2 regions of the Pseudomonas sp. GW101-3H06 genome follow, and region 1 is predicted to be linked to the other one. Evidence: predicted binding sites of a transcription regulator. Region 1 holds the regulator's gene; the other holds the start of a gene.

The links. Region 1 encodes sigma-54, which starts transcription at its own class of promoters, with help from an activator protein. Its sites were predicted from a motif close to ANTGGCATNNANNTTGCTNT; they were not measured.
Region 2: the regulator sigma-54 is predicted to act here: its motif matches at 6,504-6,523, upstream of glnA (type I glutamate--ammonia ligase).

The regions. Positions count from the first base shown of each region.
Region 1 covers NZ_JBWKZO010000001.1:1,087,310-1,096,033, reverse strand. The annotation lists gene AC07ZE_RS04940 (ATP-binding cassette domain-containing protein) at 1-309, opposite strand, end outside; gene AC07ZE_RS04935 (KpsF/GutQ family sugar-phosphate isomerase) at 584-1,558, shown strand; gene AC07ZE_RS04930 (KdsC family phosphatase) at 1,558-2,082, shown strand; gene lptC (LPS export ABC transporter periplasmic protein LptC) at 2,090-2,662, shown strand; gene lptA (lipopolysaccharide transport periplasmic protein LptA) at 2,649-3,197, shown strand; gene lptB (LPS export ABC transporter ATP-binding protein) at 3,197-3,922, shown strand; gene AC07ZE_RS04910 (RNA polymerase factor sigma-54) at 4,103-5,596, shown strand; gene hpf (ribosome hibernation-promoting factor, HPF/YfiA family) at 5,671-5,979, shown strand; gene ptsN (PTS IIA-like nitrogen regulatory protein PtsN) at 5,992-6,456, shown strand; gene rapZ (RNase adapter RapZ) at 6,459-7,316, shown strand; gene AC07ZE_RS04890 (HPr family phosphocarrier protein) at 7,332-7,607, shown strand; gene pmbA (metalloprotease PmbA) at 7,756-8,724, opposite strand, start outside.
Region 2 covers NZ_JBWKZO010000001.1:476,419-485,142, reverse strand. The annotation lists gene AC07ZE_RS02265 (glycogen/starch/alpha-glucan phosphorylase) at 1-2,036, opposite strand, end outside; gene AC07ZE_RS02260 (YkgJ family cysteine cluster protein) at 2,293-2,730, shown strand; gene typA (translational GTPase TypA) at 2,875-4,695, opposite strand; gene thiI (tRNA uracil 4-sulfurtransferase ThiI) at 4,835-6,289, opposite strand; gene glnA (type I glutamate--ammonia ligase) at 6,618-8,024, shown strand; gene AC07ZE_RS02240 (DUF4124 domain-containing protein) at 8,308-8,724, shown strand, end outside.

The DNA of each region.
Region 1 (8,724 bases):
GAACACATCGAGATCGGTAAACAGCGCACCACTCTGAAATAGCACGCCCATGTGCTTGCGGGCATCGAACAGGTCGCTGCGCGAGAGCTTCGGCAGGTTCTGACCGTTGACCCAGACTTCGCCCTTGGTAGGTCGCAACTGCGCGCCCATCAACCGCAGCAGCGTAGTCTTGCCACACCCTGAAGGCCCCATGATGCCGGTGACCTTGCCGCGGGGAATACGGATATCGACGTTATTGAAAATGCTGCGCGCACCGCGCTTGAAGGTCAGTCCCTTCAGCTCGACCGCGTAGGCGTTATCGGCACTCATCTAAACTCCTTGCGATGCAGCCTCTCACTCGGACGCCTGACTTCCTGACGAAAGCACATACTCCCGGGCGGGCCGAACTGGCGGCGAACTATATCACTGCAAACGCCACGCGCCCAAGGTCATTGCCCGACCAAGTTCAGCAATATGAACAGCCAAACGCTTCATTTAGACGGATTAAGCAATAAGGAATGACAATGCGCGACGAACTTGCGTGAGGGTTTCGATCATAACCGCTATAATCGCCGCCTTTTCATCAGGCTAAACGATTTCCGACATGAGCCAATCCAGCGACCTGATTCAATCCGCCCAACGTACCATCCGCCTCGAAGTGGAAGCCGTACAAGGCTTGCTGCCGCACATCGACGCAGATTTCGTACGCGCTTGCGAAATGATTCTGGCCAGCAAAGGCCGCGTAGTCGTGGTCGGCATGGGCAAGTCCGGGCATATCGGCAGCAAGATCGCTGCAACCCTGGCCAGCACCGGCACCACGGCATTTTTTGTTCACCCGGCGGAAGCCAGTCACGGTGACATGGGCATGATCACACGCGACGACATCATCCTCGCGCTGTCGAACTCCGGCTCCACCAATGAAATCATCACCCTGCTGCCACTGATAAAGCGCCTGGGCATCCAACTGATCAGCGTGACAGGCAATCCCGATTCGCCGCTGGCCAAGGCCGCCGAGGTCAACCTCAATGTGCATGTCGAGCATGAAGCCTGCCCACTGAACCTGGCGCCCACCTCTTCGACTACCGCCGCGCTGGTCATGGGCGATGCCCTGGCCGTGGCCCTGCTGGAAGCCCGTGGGTTTACTGCCGAAGACTTCGCCTTTTCCCATCCCGGCGGCGCATTGGGCCGCCGCCTGCTGCTGAAAGTGGAAAACGTCATGCACGCCGGGCAAGAGCTGCCACAGGTTCAGCGCGGTACCCTGCTCAAGGATGCCCTGATGGAAATGACCCGAAAGGGACTGGGCATGACTGTAATCCTTGAAGCAGACGGCAAACTGGCCGGGATCTTCACCGACGGTGATTTGCGCCGCACCCTGGATCGCACAATCGATATCCACAGCGTCACCATCGATCAGGTCATGACCGCCCACGGCAAGACCGCCCGCGCCGAAATGCTCGCCGCCGAGGCCCTGAAAATCATGGAAGACCATAAAATCAACGCGCTGGTGGTGGTCGATGGCGAGGACCGCCCAGTCGGCGCCTTGAACATGCACGACTTGCTGCGCGCGGGAGTAATGTAATGAACACGGACCTGCTGAAGCGCGGCCAACAGATCAAACTGGCGGTGTTCGATGTCGACGGCGTCCTCACCGACGGACGCCTGTACTTCCTCGAAGACGGCAGCGAATTCAAGACGTTCAACACCCTCGATGGCCAGGGCATCAAGATGCTGATGGCCGCCGGCGTCCAGACAGCCATTATCAGCGGCCGCAAGACCCCGGTGGTCGAGCGGCGAGCGAAGAACCTCGGCATTCCACACCTGTACCAGGGACGCGAAGACAAATTGGTGGTGCTTGACGAGCTACTTGGCCAACTCAACCTAAGCTATGAACAGGTTGCCTACCTTGGCGACGACCTGCCTGATCTGCCGGTGATTCGCCGCGTAGGCTTGGGAATGGCAGTCGCCAATGCCGCCAGTTTCGTGCGCGAACACGCCCATGGCATCACCCAGGCCCGCGGCGGCGAAGGTGCCGCCCGCGAATTCTGCGAATTGATCCTGCGCGCCCAGGGCCGCCTCGATGCGGCCAATGCCGCGTACCTGTGAGCCAGACATGCTGAGCAAAAAGATTCGCAACATCCTGGTATTCGGTTGCATCGCGGCGATTTTCGCCGCGGTCGGCTACTGGAACATCAGCCCGGAACGCTTCCTCGACAAGCCTGCTGTGCAAGTCGACAACAGCGCAATCGACTATTACGCCATCAATGCCCACAGCGTGCAGTTCCTGCCAGATGGCAAACTGCAATACGAAATGACGTCGGACAAGGTCGAACACCTCAAAGCCACCCAAGTGACCTTGCTGACCAATCCCGACCTGAACATGTTCCGCGGTACCGAGTTCCCGTGGCACGTCCAGAGCGAAAAGGGTGAAGTCAACCCCGATGGCACACAGGTCGAACTGATCGATTCGGTACGCATCACGCGTTTCGACGAGAAAAACCGCAGGACCCTGATTACCACCACTCGCATGACAGTGTTCCCGCAGCAGCAATATGCGCAGACCGAGCAACCCGTTAGAATCGACGGCGCTGGTGGCGTATCGACAGGCAACGGAATGAAAGCGTACTTGAAAGAAAGCAGGATACACCTGCTCTCGAACGTAAGAGGACAGTATGAGGCTCGTTAAAACCCTCCCTATTTTGCTCAGTCTGGGCGCGGCACTGGGAAGCGTGAGCGCCTGGGCTCTGCCGGATGACCAACAGCAGCCTATCCGCATTCAGGCCGACGACGCCCAGCTGGACGACAAGAACGGTATCGCCACCTACACGGGCGACGTGATCATCACCCAAGGCTCGATGAAGGTCACAGGCAACAAAGTGACCATGACCCGCGCATCTAACGGCGATATCGATGTGGTGACGTCGGTGGGCAACCTCGCCTACTTCGAACAAGTGCAAACCGCGGGCGATGCCAAGCCTGTTCAAGGCTGGGGCGTGACCATCCAGTATCATGCAACGCAAAACCGCGTTGTGCTGATCGATCGCGCCAAAGTCGTCGACAAGGACAACAACGTCACCCAGGGCGAAAAAATCGTCTACGACACCGTTAAAAAGCTGGCCAGCGCCGGTCGCGCCACAGGCAGCAAAGTCACCGAAGCGCGCCCACGCATCGACATGGTGATCCAGCCGAAAAAGAAAACCGACGAGCAAAAGGCCCAGTAATGGCAACTCTGAAAGCTCAGCATCTGGCCAAGAGCTACAAGAGCCGCCAGGTCGTGCGTGACGTGAGCCTGTCCATCGACAGCGGTCAGATCGTCGGCCTGCTTGGCCCCAACGGCGCCGGCAAGACCACCTGCTTCTACATGATCGTAGGCCTGGTAAGGGCCGATCAGGGCCGCGTCCTGATCGACGACCTGGACGTCAGCCACCAGCCTATGCACGGTCGCGCGAAGGCCGGTATCGGCTATCTGCCGCAAGAAGCGTCGATCTTCCGCAAACTGTCGGTGGCCGACAACATCATGGCCATCCTCGAGACCCGCAAGGAACTCGACAAGGCCGATCGTCGCCAGGAGTTGGAAAGCCTGCTGCAGGAGTTCCACATCAGCCACATCCGCGACAACCTCGGCATGAGCCTGTCCGGTGGCGAACGCCGCCGCGTGGAAATCGCCCGCGCACTGGCCACCAACCCGAAATTCATCCTGCTCGACGAACCCTTCGCCGGCGTGGACCCGATTTCGGTGGGCGACATCAAACAGATCATCCACCACCTCAAGGCCAAGGGCATTGGCGTGCTGATCACTGACCACAACGTCCGTGAAACCCTGGATATCTGCGAAACAGCCTATATCGTCAACGATGGCCAACTGATCGCCGAAGGCGACTCCGACACCATCCTGGCCAACGATCTGGTCAAGGAAGTGTACCTGGGCCATGAGTTCCGCCTGTAAGCACTGAGCTGGCTAGTCGACCGAGCGCTTGTCTCGATAAAAATCAATACTTTTTTATTGTTACAGCGCTCTAGGCAAGCACCGCAACTTCGGGCATATAATTTGCTTATGTTTGGCGCTCCGGCGCCCCTGTAGTGGATGGCGCATGTGCGCCGGCGAATAAGGTGTTAAGCCCCTGCCATGAAACCATCGCTAGTCTTGAGAATGGGCCAGCAGCTGACGATGACACCGCAGCTGCAACAGGCCATCCGCCTGCTCCAATTGTCGACCCTGGACCTGCAGCAGGAAATCCAGGAGGCCCTGGAGTCCAATCCGATGCTCGAGCGCCAGGAAGAAGGCGACGACTTCGACAACACCGACCCCTTGGCCGACAACGCCGAACAGAAGCCCAACACCGACATCCAGGAACCCTCCTACCAGGAAAGCGCGCCGACGGTTGATAACCTCGACGAAGGCGACTGGAACGAACGCATCCCCAACGAACTTCCTGTCGATACGGCATGGGAAGACGTCTACCAGACCAGCGCCAGCAACCTTCCCAGCAACGATGATGACGAGTGGGACTTCACCACCCGCACATCAGCCGGTGAAAGCCTTCAAAGCCACTTGCTCTGGCAGCTGAACCTGGCCCCGATGTCCGACACTGACCGGCTGATTGCCGTGACCCTGATCGACTGCATCAACAATCAGGGCTATCTGGACGAAACGCTCGAGGAAATCCTCGAAGCCTTCGATCCGGAACTGGACATCGAACTGGACGAGATCGAAGCCGTCCTGCACCGCATCCAGCAATTCGAACCCGCCGGCATCGGCGCCCGTAACCTGGGTGAATGCCTGTTGCTGCAATTGCGCCAGCTGCCTGCCAAAACACCCTGGCTGGCCGAGGCCAAACGCCTGGTCACCGATTACATCGACTTGCTCGGCAGCCGTGACTACAGCCAGCTGATGCGCCGCATGAAGCTCAAGGAAGACGAACTGCGCCAGGTCATCGAACTGGTCCAGAGCCTCAATCCGCGCCCGGGCTCGCAGATCGAGTCCACCGAAGCCGAATATGTGGTCCCGGACGTGATCGTGCGCAAGGACAACGAGCGCTGGCTGGTAGAGCTCAACCAGGAGTCTGTGCCACGACTGCGGGTCAACGCCCAGTACGCAGGCTTCGTGCGCCGCGCCGATACCAGTGCCGACAACACCTTCATGCGCAATCAGCTGCAGGAAGCCCGCTGGTTCATCAAGAGCCTGCAAAGCCGCAACGAAACCCTGATGAAAGTAGCCACCCAGATCGTCGAGCATCAGCGCGGCTTCCTGGAGTATGGCGACGAGGCGATGAAGCCGTTGGTCCTGCATGACATCGCTGAAGCGGTCGGCATGCACGAGTCGACGATCTCACGGGTGACCACGCAGAAATTCATGCATACCCCCCGGGGTATTTATGAACTGAAATACTTTTTCTCCAGTCACGTCAGCACCTCCGAAGGCGGCGAATGCTCGTCCACGGCGATCCGCGCGATCATCAAAAAACTGGTTGCCGCGGAAAATCAGAAAAAGCCGTTGAGTGACAGCAAGATCGCTGGTTTACTGGAGGCACAAGGCATTCAGGTGGCTCGCCGCACCGTCGCCAAGTACCGCGAATCCCTCGGGATCGCGCCTTCGAGCGAACGCAAGCGATTGATGTAGAGCCACGCCACAGCGTTCCAGTGGCAGATCATCTGATCTGCCGCTTTATGCACTGGCAACGAAGGAGAAGCTGTATGCAAGTCAACATCAGTGGACACCAACTGGAAGTGACCGAACCTCTTCGCACCTACATCGGCGAAAAACTCGAACGATTGGAGCGACATTTCGACAAGATCACCAACGTGCAGGTCACGATGACGGTCGAAAAGCTGAAGCAGAAAATCGAAGCCACGCTGCATATTCCCGGCAATGAAGTGGTCGCGAACGCGGAACATACCGATATGTACGCGGCGATCGACGCCTTGACCGACAAGCTGGATAAACAACTCAAAAAGCATAAGGAAAAGACCCAGAGCCTCCTCCAGGGCGCTACCGGTCGTTAACACTCCCAACCCATGATCCGACTTGAAAGCATCCTGACCCCCGGCCGTTCCCTGGTGAACGTGCCGGGCGGCAGTAAAAAGAAAGCCCTAGAGCAAATTGCCAACCTTATCCATCGCGAAGTGCCGGATCTGGAGATGCAAGATGTCTTCGAGGCTTTGATCGCCCGCGAAAAACTCGGCTCGACCGGTTTTGGCAACGGCATCGCCATTCCTCATTGCCGCCTCAAGGGATGCAATGCGCCCATCAGCGCCTTGATGCACCTGGATGCCCCTATAGATTTCGACGCCATCGACGGCGCGCCGGTTGACCTGCTGTTTGTGCTACTGGTCCCGGAAGCCGCCACCGATGCGCACCTTGAGTTGTTGCGCCAGATTGCCAGCATGCTCGACCGCAAGGACGTGCGCGACAAACTGCGCAGCGCCCCGAGCAATCAAGCCTTGTATCAGGTTGTCCTGGACGAGCAAAACGGGCAGTAATCATGCGCTTGATCATCGTCAGCGGCCGATCCGGCTCAGGTAAAAGCACCGCCCTCGATGTGCTCGAGGACAACGGCTACTACTGCATCGACAACCTGCCTGCCGGGTTGCTGCCGGAACTGGCCGAACGTGCGTTGATTCATACCGAGCTGTCACAGCCGCTGGTTGCCGTATCCATCGATGCGCGCAACCTGCCAAGCCATCTATCGCGGTTTCCCGAGCTGCTGGAAGAAGTACGCAGCCGTCACATCCAGTGCGATGTGCTGTATCTGGATGCCGACGAAGAAACCCTGCTCAAACGCTTCTCGGAAACCCGCCGTCGCCACCCGCTGAGCAGCGCCAATCGCTCGCTGGCCGAAGCAATCACCGACGAAACGAGCCTGCTCGGCCCCATTGCCGACCTGGCCGATCTCAAGATCAATACCACCAACCTGAACCTGTATCAGCTGCGCGATACCATCAAGCTGCGCCTGCTGAACCAGCCGGAGCCAGGAACAGCGTTCCTGGTGGAGTCTTTCGGCTTCAAGCGCGGCATGCCGGTCGACGCCGACCTGGTGTTCGATGTGCGCTGCTTGCCCAACCCTTACTGGAAACCGGAGTTACGCGCGCAGTCCGGACTTGATCAGCCGGTGGCCGAGTACCTGGCGGCACAGCCGGATGTCGAAGAGATGTTCCAGGACATCTCCACGTACCTGCTCAAATGGCTACCCCGCTTTGCTGCCAGCAACCGCGCGTATGTCACCATTGCCATCGGTTGCACCGGCGGGCATCACCGCTCTGTCTACCTGACCGAACGTCTGGGCAAGACCCTGCAGCAATCCCTGAAGAACGTCCAGGTCCGCCACCGCGACCTCAGCTAAAGGATTCACATCGCGATGCCTGCTCTGGAAATCGAAATCATCAATAAGCTGGGCTTGCATGCCCGGGCGTCTGCAAAGTTCGTTGGGGTTGCCGGCCAATTCAAGGAATGCACGATCAGGGTTGGACGCACACCAGAATCCACCGTCGACGGCAAAAGCATCATGGCCATGATGATGCTCGCCGCCGGCAAGGGCACCAAAATCCATCTGAGCACGGAAGGCGAACAGGCACAGGAGGCGATGGAAGCACTGGTGGCCTTGATCAACAATTACTTCGACGAAGGCGAGTAAACGCCGCGGCTTTGTGGCGAGCGCCGCATCCATCACCTTCATCAAGCAAAACAGCGCTCTTGTTTCTGTGTTGCCCGGGATTGCGTGAAGAACCAAAAAAAGGCGTGCCACCCATTGGGTGGCACGCCTTTTTGTATCACGGGAAGAATTAACTGCCCGCTACGGTCATCCGCTCGATCAACACCGAACCGGTGCGGATGTTGCTGCGAAGTTCGAGATCATTACCGACCGCGACAATCTGTTTGAACATGTCACGCATGTTGCCGGCGATAGTCACCTCCTGGACCGCGAACTGGATTTCACCGTTCTCGACCCAGTAACCCGCCGCGCCACGGGAATAATCGCCGGTGACCATGTTCAAGCCCTGGCCCATCAGCTCGGTCACCAACAGCCCGCGGCCCATGCGTCGCAGCAAGGCCGCCTGATCTTCATCTCCATGGGTGACGAACAGATTATGCACGCCGCCGGCATTCGCGGTGCTCGGCATGCCGAGTTTGCGACCGGAGTAGGTGCCCAGCACGTAAGACACCAACTCGCCTTTTTCGACGAACGGCTTGGCGTAGGTTGCCAGGCCATCACCATCGAACGCCGCACTGCCCAAGGCACGCATCAGGTGCGGACGTTCATCGATGGTCAACCACTCCGGAAACAGCTTCTGCCCCAGGGTGCCTTCGAGGAACGAGGATTTGCGGTACAGGCTGCCACCGGAAATCGCCGACAGGAAACTGCCGAACAGGCCACCGGCCAGCTCGGCAGAAAACAGCACCGGTACTTCGCAGGTGGGTACCGGACGCGCGCCCAGGCGACTCGCCGCCCGTTGCGCGGCACGCTGGCCGATGCTCACCGGATCCGTCAGCAAATTGCCCTGACGGTTCACGTCGTACCAGTAATCACGCTGCATCTGGCCATCGGCCTCGGCGATCATCACGCAGCTCAGGCTGTGCCGGGTCGATGCATAACCGCCGATAAACCCGTGGCTGTTGCCGTACACACGGCAGCCTTGATGCGTACTCAGGGTAGTGCCATCGGCGTTCTTGATCCGTGCGTCGGCATCGAATGCCGCCGCTTCGCAGAGCAAGGCTTTTTCGATGGCTTGCTCCGGGGTGATGTCCCATTC
Region 2 (8,724 bases), 610 kb from region 1:
TCCAGCGTACCAATGGTCAACGCACCGTTGAGGCCGAATTTCATGTTGCTGGTGCCTGACGCTTCGAAACCGGCCGTGGAAATCTGCTCGGACAAATCCGCCGCCGGAATGATGCTCTCCGCCAGGCTGACGTTGTAGTTGGGCAGGAACACCACCTTGAGCAAGCCACGCACCGTCGGGTCATTATTCACCACCCGAGCGATGTCGTTGGTCAGCTTGATGATCAGCTTGGCCTGGTGATAACTGGCTGCCGCTTTACCGGCGAAGATTTTCACTCGCGGCACCCAGTCGATTTCCGGCTCGGCACGGATCGCCTGGTACAACGCCACGGTGTGCATCAGGTTGAGCAACTGGCGTTTGTACTCGTGAATCCGTTTGACCTGCACGTCGAACATTGCCGCCGGGTTGACCGCCACTCCCAACCGTTCGTGAATGATGTACGCCAGGGCTTTTTTGCTATGCAGGCGCTGTTCGGCAAAAGCCTTGCGGAACGCAGTCTTCTCGGCAAACGACTCCAGATCGATCAACTGCTGTTCGGGATTGTCCAGCACCTGCGGGCCGAGGGCGTCGACCAACATGGAGGTCAGCTCCGGGTTGGACTGATACAGCCAGCGGCGGAAGGTAATGCCGTTGGTCTTGTTATTGATCCGCTCCGGGTAGAGTTTGTGCAGTTCGGAGAACACCGTTTTACGCATCAGTTGCGTATGCAACCCGGACACGCCGTTGACGCTGTGGGAGCCGAGGAACGCAAGGTTGCCCATGCGTACGCGACGGCCATTGTCTTCTTCGATCAGCGATACCGCGCGCAGCACGTCGAAATCGTGGATGCCTTTGGCGCGCAACGAGTCGATGTGCTGGGCGTTGATCAAATAAATGATCTGCATGTGCCGCGGCAACATACGCTCCATCAAACCGACCGGCCAGGTTTCCAGCGCTTCGGGCAGCAACGTGTGGTTGGTGTAGGACAGCGTATCGACCGTGATCTGCCACGCCGCGTCCCAGGCCACGTCATAGACGTCGACCAATTGACGCATCAGCTCGGCCACGGCAATCGAGGGGTGAGTGTCGTTGAGCTGGATCGCCGCGTGATCGCCCAAGGTCAGCACCGAGGTGTGCATGTTGCGATGGCGGCGCAGCAAGTCCTGCAGGGACGCGGCAACGAAAAAGTATTCCTGGCGCAGGCGCAGTTCCTGGCCGGCTTCGGTGCTGTCCGCCGGATAGAGCACGCGGGAGATACTTTCGGCCCGAGCCACTTCGGCGACCGCACCCAGGTGGTCACCCGCGTTGAAACGCTCCAGGTGCAAATCTTCCATGGCCCGGGCGCGCCACAGTCGCAAGGTATTCACGCTCGCCCCGCGCCAGCCGACCACCGGTGTGTCGTAGGCAATGGCCCGAACGGTTTCTGCAGGGTGCCAGATTTGTTTTGACTTGCCGGCGTCATCGGTCACAGTCTCGACACTGCCGCCGAAGGCGATCGGGTAAACCACCTCTGCCCGCTCGAACTCCCAGGGGTTGCCGAAATCCAGCCAGTGTTCGGTCTGCTCCTGCTGCCAACCGTCGACGATGGCCTGGCGAAACAAGCCGTGCTCATAGCGAATACCGTAGCCGTGGCCGGCGATGCCCAGGGTCGACATGCTTTCCAAGAAGCACGCAGCCAGGCGACCGAGACCACCGTTACCCAGCGCCGCGTCAGGCTCCAGCAGGCGAATGCGTTCGATGTCGACACCGAGTTCCGTCATCGCCTCGCGAGCCACGTCGAGCAGGCCGAGGTTGCTCAAACTGTCGTAAAGCAGCCGACCGATGAGAAATTCCAGGGAGAGGTAATAAACCCGCTTCTGACCTTTGCGGTAGATCTGCCGCGTGTGGTCCATCCAGTGCTCGACCATGTGATCACGCGCCGCCAGCGCAATGGCCTCGAACCAGTCATGGTCGAAGGCGTGATCCGGGTCTTTGCCCACCGCATAGGTGAGTTTGGTCAAGACGGCGTCGCGGAATGCGGCCACCTCTGCTTCGCGAACAAGTGGTTCTTGAGTCATCGATAGGACCTCGAGCGAGCTTGGAGTTGTCTGAGCCTAGACGGTCTGACAGGCGGTAGAGGCTCTGGTTCGGCAGTTTTTCCTGATAAGCGAATTGATCGGCATTACATTGTCGGTTACATCAATCAATGCAGGGGCCGTGCCGGATTAGCGGTTTGCTGGACGACGCAGAAAAAATCTGGCGAAAGGTTGTTCAAAAATCCACCAGTCCCGGTATGATCGCGCGCCCTGATGCATACACCTGGTAAAACCCTCGATGATGAAGCCCAACCTGATTGCCGCAGCCGAGATCGATCGTCTCGATACCTGGGCCAAATATTCGGCCCCGATGTGCGGCTCGTGTATCTCCAGCTGCTGCACGCTGCCGGTGGAGGTCAAGATCAAGGACCTGGTCCGTATCGGCGTGGTCGACGAATTCGAGCTGGGCGATCCGCCCAAGAACATCGCCAAGCGTCTGCAGAAGGAAGGATTGGTCGAACGCTTCAACCAGAAATCAGGCATCTTCACCCTCCAGCGCATGAGTAACAACGATTGCTACTATCTGGATCGTAAGAGCCGTCTGTGCACTATTTATGAAAAGCGCCCCGACACTTGCCGCAACCACCCGAAAATCGGCCCGCGGCCTGGCTATTGCGCGTACAAGCCCAAGGAAGTGGAGCGTGAGAAGAATTCGCGGAGTATTGAACGGTTCTGATCCGTTCTGAATTTTTTGGCGGCTGATCGGCCGCCTTCGCGAGCAGGCTCGCGAAGGCGCCAGCACAATCAACCTATATACTCCAGACAAACAAAAACGCCCCCGGCCTTTCGACCGGGGGCGTTTTCGTTCAGCCGGGGCTATTTACGCCTTGGCTTTCTTGGCAGCGCGGGTACGCTCGCTTTCGTCAAGAATTTTCTTACGCAGGCGAATCGACTTTGGAGTCACTTCGCACAACTCATCGTCCTGGATGAATTCCAGAGCCTGTTCCAGGGTGAAGCGAACAGGTGGAACCAGGGCGATGGTTTCGTCTTTACCCGAAGCACGCATGTTGTCGAGCTTCTTGCCCTTGGTAGGGTTAACGCCCAGGTCGTTGTCACGGCTGTTCAGACCAACGATCTGACCGTTGTAGATTTCCTGACCGTGTTCAACGAACAACTTGCCACGTGCCTGCAGGGTTTCCAGGGAGTAGGTCAGCGCCTTGCCGGTTTCAACCGAAACCAGAACGCCGTTCTGACGGCCGGACATGTCGCCGGACTTCATCACGTCGTAACGGTCGAAGATCGAGGTCAGGATGCCAGCACCGTTGGTCAGGGTCAGGAACTGGTTACGGAAACCGATCAGACCGCGAGCAGGGATGTTGTATTCCAGACGTACACGGCCCTTGCCATCCGGCACCATGTTGGTCAGGTCGCCCTTACGCAGGCCCATCTCTTCCATCACCTTGCCCTGGGATTCTTCCGGCAGGTCGATGGTCACGTTTTCGTACGGTTCGTGCTTCACGCCGTCAACCAGACGGATAATCACCTCCGGACGACCTACAGCCATTTCGAAGCCTTCGCGACGCATGGTTTCGATCAGTACCGAGAGGTGCAGCTCACCACGGCCGGACACCTTGAACTTGTCAGCCGAGTCGCCTTCTTCAACGCGCAGTGCAACGTTGTACAGCAGCTCTTTGTCCAGACGTTCCTTGATGTTACGGGAAGTCACGAACTTGCCTTCTTTACCGCAGAATGGCGAGTCGTTTACCTGGAAGGTCATGGAAACGGTTGGCTCGTCAACGGTCAGAGGCTTCATCGCCTCTGGAGTGTCCTGCTGGCACAGGGTGTCGGAGATGAACAACTCGTCCATACCGCTGATGCACACGATGTCGCCGGCAGCTGCTTCTTCAACGTCGACACGGTGCAGACCGTGGTGCCCCATCAGCTTCAGGATACGACCGTTACGCTTCTTGCCGTCAGCACTGATCGCCACAACCGGGGTGTTCGGCTTGACGCGACCACGAGCGATACGGCCAACGCCGATAACACCCAGGAAGCTGTTGTAGTCCAGTGCGGAAATTTGCATCTGGAACGGACCGTCACGGTCAACAGCCGGCGCCGGTACGTTGTCGACGATCGACTGGTACAGCGGGGTCATATCATCAGCCATTTCGTTGTGGTCCAGACCGGCAATACCGTTCAGGGCCGAGGCGTAGACGACTTTGAAGTCCAGCTGTTCTTCGGTGGCACCCAGGTTGTCGAACAGGTCGAAGATCTGGTCCAGAACCCAGTCCGGACGCGCGCCTGGACGGTCTACCTTGTTGATGCACACGATTGGACGCAGGCCGGCTTCGAAAGCCTTCTTGGTCACGAAACGGGTTTGCGGCATAGGGCCGTCTTGAGCGTCAACCAGCAGCAGAACGGAGTCGACCATCGACATTACGCGTTCAACTTCGCCGCCGAAGTCGGCGTGGCCCGGGGTGTCCACGATGTTGATGTGGTAGCCGTTCCAGTTGATGGCGGTGTTTTTCGCCAGAATGGTAATACCGCGCTCTTTTTCCTGGTCGTTGGAGTCCATCACGCGCTCGTCGTTGAGCTCGTTGCGCTCCAGGGTGCCGGATTGACGCAGGAGTTTGTCTACCAGGGTGGTTTTACCATGGTCAACGTGGGCAATGATGGCGATGTTGCGTAGATTTTCGATCACTTGTGTATCTCGATCAGAGGATTCGGTGTGCTGACAAGTCTTGGCAGCGATTAACAGTAGCGTCCGTGAAAGCCGTTACAGCTTGACGGTGGCATCGGGGGGCCGGTGACGCAGGCCACAGGCAAACAGCCCCGGGCACTTAGCTCGGTCGATAAACGCGCACATTGGCATGCCCCTCACTGAGCAAATGGTGGGCATGCAGGCGACTCATCACGCCTTTGTCGCAATACAGCAGGTACTGGCGAGTAGGGTCCAGTTCCTTGAAACGAGCGTTCAGTGCATAAAACGGCATCGTTTGTACCTCGATACCAGCGAGTTCCAGCGGGTCATCCTCGGCGGCATCCGGGTGACGGATGTCGATCACGATCTGACCGGCCAGCGCTTCGCTGACTTCTTCAATCTGCAAGTCCTGGCCCAATTCATCGATCACACGATCGATCGGCACCAGCTTGGCGTTCTCGAGCGCACGCTCAAGGACTGCCATGTCGAATTCTTTCTCTTCGTGCTCCACGCGGTAGCGCTTGGCGGCTGTCTTCGGGTTGACCGAAATGACCCCGCAGTACTCCGGCATGTGCCGGGCGAAATCGGCGGTGCCGATTTCATTGGCCGTGTCGATGATGTCCTGCTTGTGGCTGGCGATCAGCGGACGCAAGACCAGCTTGTCGGTCACGCAGTCGATCACGGACAGGTTCGGCAACGTCTGGCTCGACACCTGGGAGATCGCCTCACCAGTTACCAGCGCTTCGATGTGCAGTCGATCGGCAATTTGGGAGGAAGCGCGCAACATCATACGCTTCAATACTACGCCCATATGACTGTTATCGACTTTGCCGAGAATTTCTCCCAGCACTTCCTCGAACGGCACACTGACAAATAACACGCGTTGCGAGCTGCCGTACTTCTTCCAGATGAAATGCGCGACTTCCATGACGCCCAGTTCGTGGGCACGTCCGCCCAGGTTAAAGAAGCAGAAATGCGCCATGAGCCCGCGGCGCATGATCTGGTACGCCGCGACAGTGGAGTCGAAACCGCCGGACATCAACACCAGCGTCTGCTCCAGCGCGCCCAGCGGATAACCGCCGATGCCATTGTGCTGGCTGTGGATCACGAACAACCGTTGGTCGCGAACTTCAATGCGGACTTCGATTTCCGGCTTTTTCAGGTCGATCCCGGCAGCACCGCACTGACGGCGCAACTGGCTGCCGACATATTTCTCGATATCGATGGAGCTGAATGGGTGCTTGCCGGCGCGCTTGCAACGTACCGAGAAGATCTTCCCGGCCAGCGCATCACCGTAGTGCTGCTTGCATTTTTCGACGATGTCGTCGAAATCGCCCAACGGGTATTCGTCGATCTGCAGGAAGTGCGCGATGCCGGGCATGCAGCTCAGGCGCTCGCCCATCTCTTTCAGGGCCTTGGGGTCGCTGACGCGGGTTTCCAGCTCGAGGTTGTCCCATACGCCGTTCACCACCACAGCCGGGTCCAGATCGCGGAGCACGGCACGGATGTTCTTGGCCAATTGGCGGATGAAACGCATCCGTACCGGGCGGCTCTTGATGGTGATCTCGGGAAAGACTTTTACGATTAGTTTCATGAAAACAGCGCGCGCTGGGCCAGCCGAAAAAGGGGGGCGCGGATTATAGCGGAAATTGCTCAAGGTTTAACCAGTTAATGTGCAGAAGGTTTTGCGCGCACCAAAACAGGTCACTTTCCGCTTTCCACGCTACATTAAGGGGCGAGAATTTCTCCTTTAAGACGCTTTGCACCTCTATAAGCGTGAAAATGGGGCAAAAAACCCATGCTGGGGCACTGGCATGCAATTTGCTCCCTTGTGAGGCAGGTTGCCTTGGCAGAGTATTCGCGCCGGCATCACAAACATTTAAGGGCATCCACTACCCGCCCTAATCCACCCGGAGGACACTATGTCGAAGTCGGTTCAACTCATCAAAGATCATGACGTCAAGTGGATTGATCTGCGCTTCACGGACACCCGCGGCACTCAGCACCACGTGACCATGCCGGCTCGCGACGCGCTGGATGAAGACTTCTTCGAAGTCGGCAAGATGTTCGACGGTTCCTCCATCGCCGGCTGGAAAGGCATCGAAGCCTCCGACATGATCCTGATGCCGGACGACAGCACTGCCGTACTGGACCCGTTCACCGAAGAGCCGACCCTGATCCTGGTCTGCGACATCATCGAACCTTCGAGCATGCAAGGCTACGACCGCGACCCACGTGCGATCGCCAAGCGCGCCGAAGAGTACCTGAAGTCCACCGCCATCGGTGACACCGTGTACGCCGGTCCAGAGCCAGAGTTCTTCATCTTCGACCAAGTGAAGTTCAAGTCCGACATTTCCGGCTCCATGTTCAAGATCTACTCCGAACAAGGTTCGTGGATGTCCGACCAGGACGTGGAAGGCGGCAACAAAGGTCACCGTCCAGGCGTCAAAGGTGGCTACTTCCCGGTTCCGCCGTTCGACCACGACCACGAAATCCGCACCTCCATGTGCAACGCACTGGAAGAAATGGGCCTGACCGTCGAAGTTCACCACCACGAAGTGGCAACTGCCGGCCAGAACGAAATCGGCGTCAAGTTCAACACCCTGGTGAAGAAAGCCGACGAAACCCAAACCCTGAAGTACGTCGTGCACAACGTTGCCGATGCCTACGGCCGCACCGCTACCTTCATGCCTAAGCCCCTGTACGGCGACAACGGCTCGGGTATGCACGTTCACATGTCGATCTGGAAAGACGGCAAGAACACCTTCGCAGGCGAAGGCTATGCCGGCCTGTCCGATACCGCCCTGTACTTCATCGGCGGCATCATCAAGCACGGTAAGGCCCTGAACGGCTTCACCAACCCGGCTACCAACTCCTACAAGCGTCTGGTTCCAGGCTTCGAAGCACCGGTAATGCTGGCCTACTCGGCTCGTAACCGTTCCGCTTCGATCCGCATTCCTTACGTGTCGAGCCCGAAAGCCCGCCGTATCGAAGCGCGCTTCCCGGATCCGGCTGCCAACCCATACCTGTGCTTCGCAGCACTGATGATGGCTGGCCTGGACGGTATCCAGAACAAGATCCACCCTGGCGATGCCGCTGACAAAAACCTGTACGACCTGCCGCCTGAAGAGGCCAAAGAGATCCCACAAGTTTGCGGCAGCCTGAAAGAAGCCCTGGAAGAGCTGGACAAAGGTCGTGCGTTCCTGACCAAAGGCGGCGTGTTCTCCGACGACTTCATCGACGCTTACATCGCTCTGAAAAGCGAAGAAGAAATCAAGGTACGTACCTTCGTACACCCACTGGAATACGACCTGTACTACAGCTGCTAATCCAGTGACGCCTGCGCAAGCGGCGTAAAAAAAGAGGCCTTCTTCGGAAGGCCTTTTTTATGCCCGCGATTTAACGATCACTGAGGATCCTCTGTGGGCGCGGGCCTGCTGGCGAAGAGGGCTGCACATTCAAACCAGTTGTCGCCTGCAAGTCCGCCTTCGCGAGCAGGCTCGCTCCCACAGGGGGACAGCTGGCAAATCCATATCCAATTGTTAACAAGCTAGGCCAACCACTCCTCCTGTCCTATGCTGCACCCCATCGCTTTCGTTTCCGGTCGATTTTATGGGTCGTGGTTTTCTCTTCATCCTGCTACTGATCGCCCTGCCCGCCTCAGCGCAGATCTACAAGTACACAGATGCCGGCGGCAATACCGCCTACAGCAATCAACCGCCGGATGGCGTGAAGGCTCAGCCGGTCAAGTTGCCAGCGCTCAACAGTGTTGGAACCCAGCCAACCGGCAGCCCCTCACCCGCCGCTGAAGCCCGCGAACAACCTCAGAGCGCCTACGAGGTACTCGAACTCACAGGCCTGCCCACCACCGAAGCCCTGCGCGCGAATAACGGCACGTTTACCGTCAATGTGCTGATCAAACCACACCTGGAAGGCCCGCATCTGTTCCGGCTTCTGCTGGACGGCAAGCCTTATGGCCAACCAGGCAATGTACCGGCCCTGCAACTGGTGAACATCGACCGTGGCCTG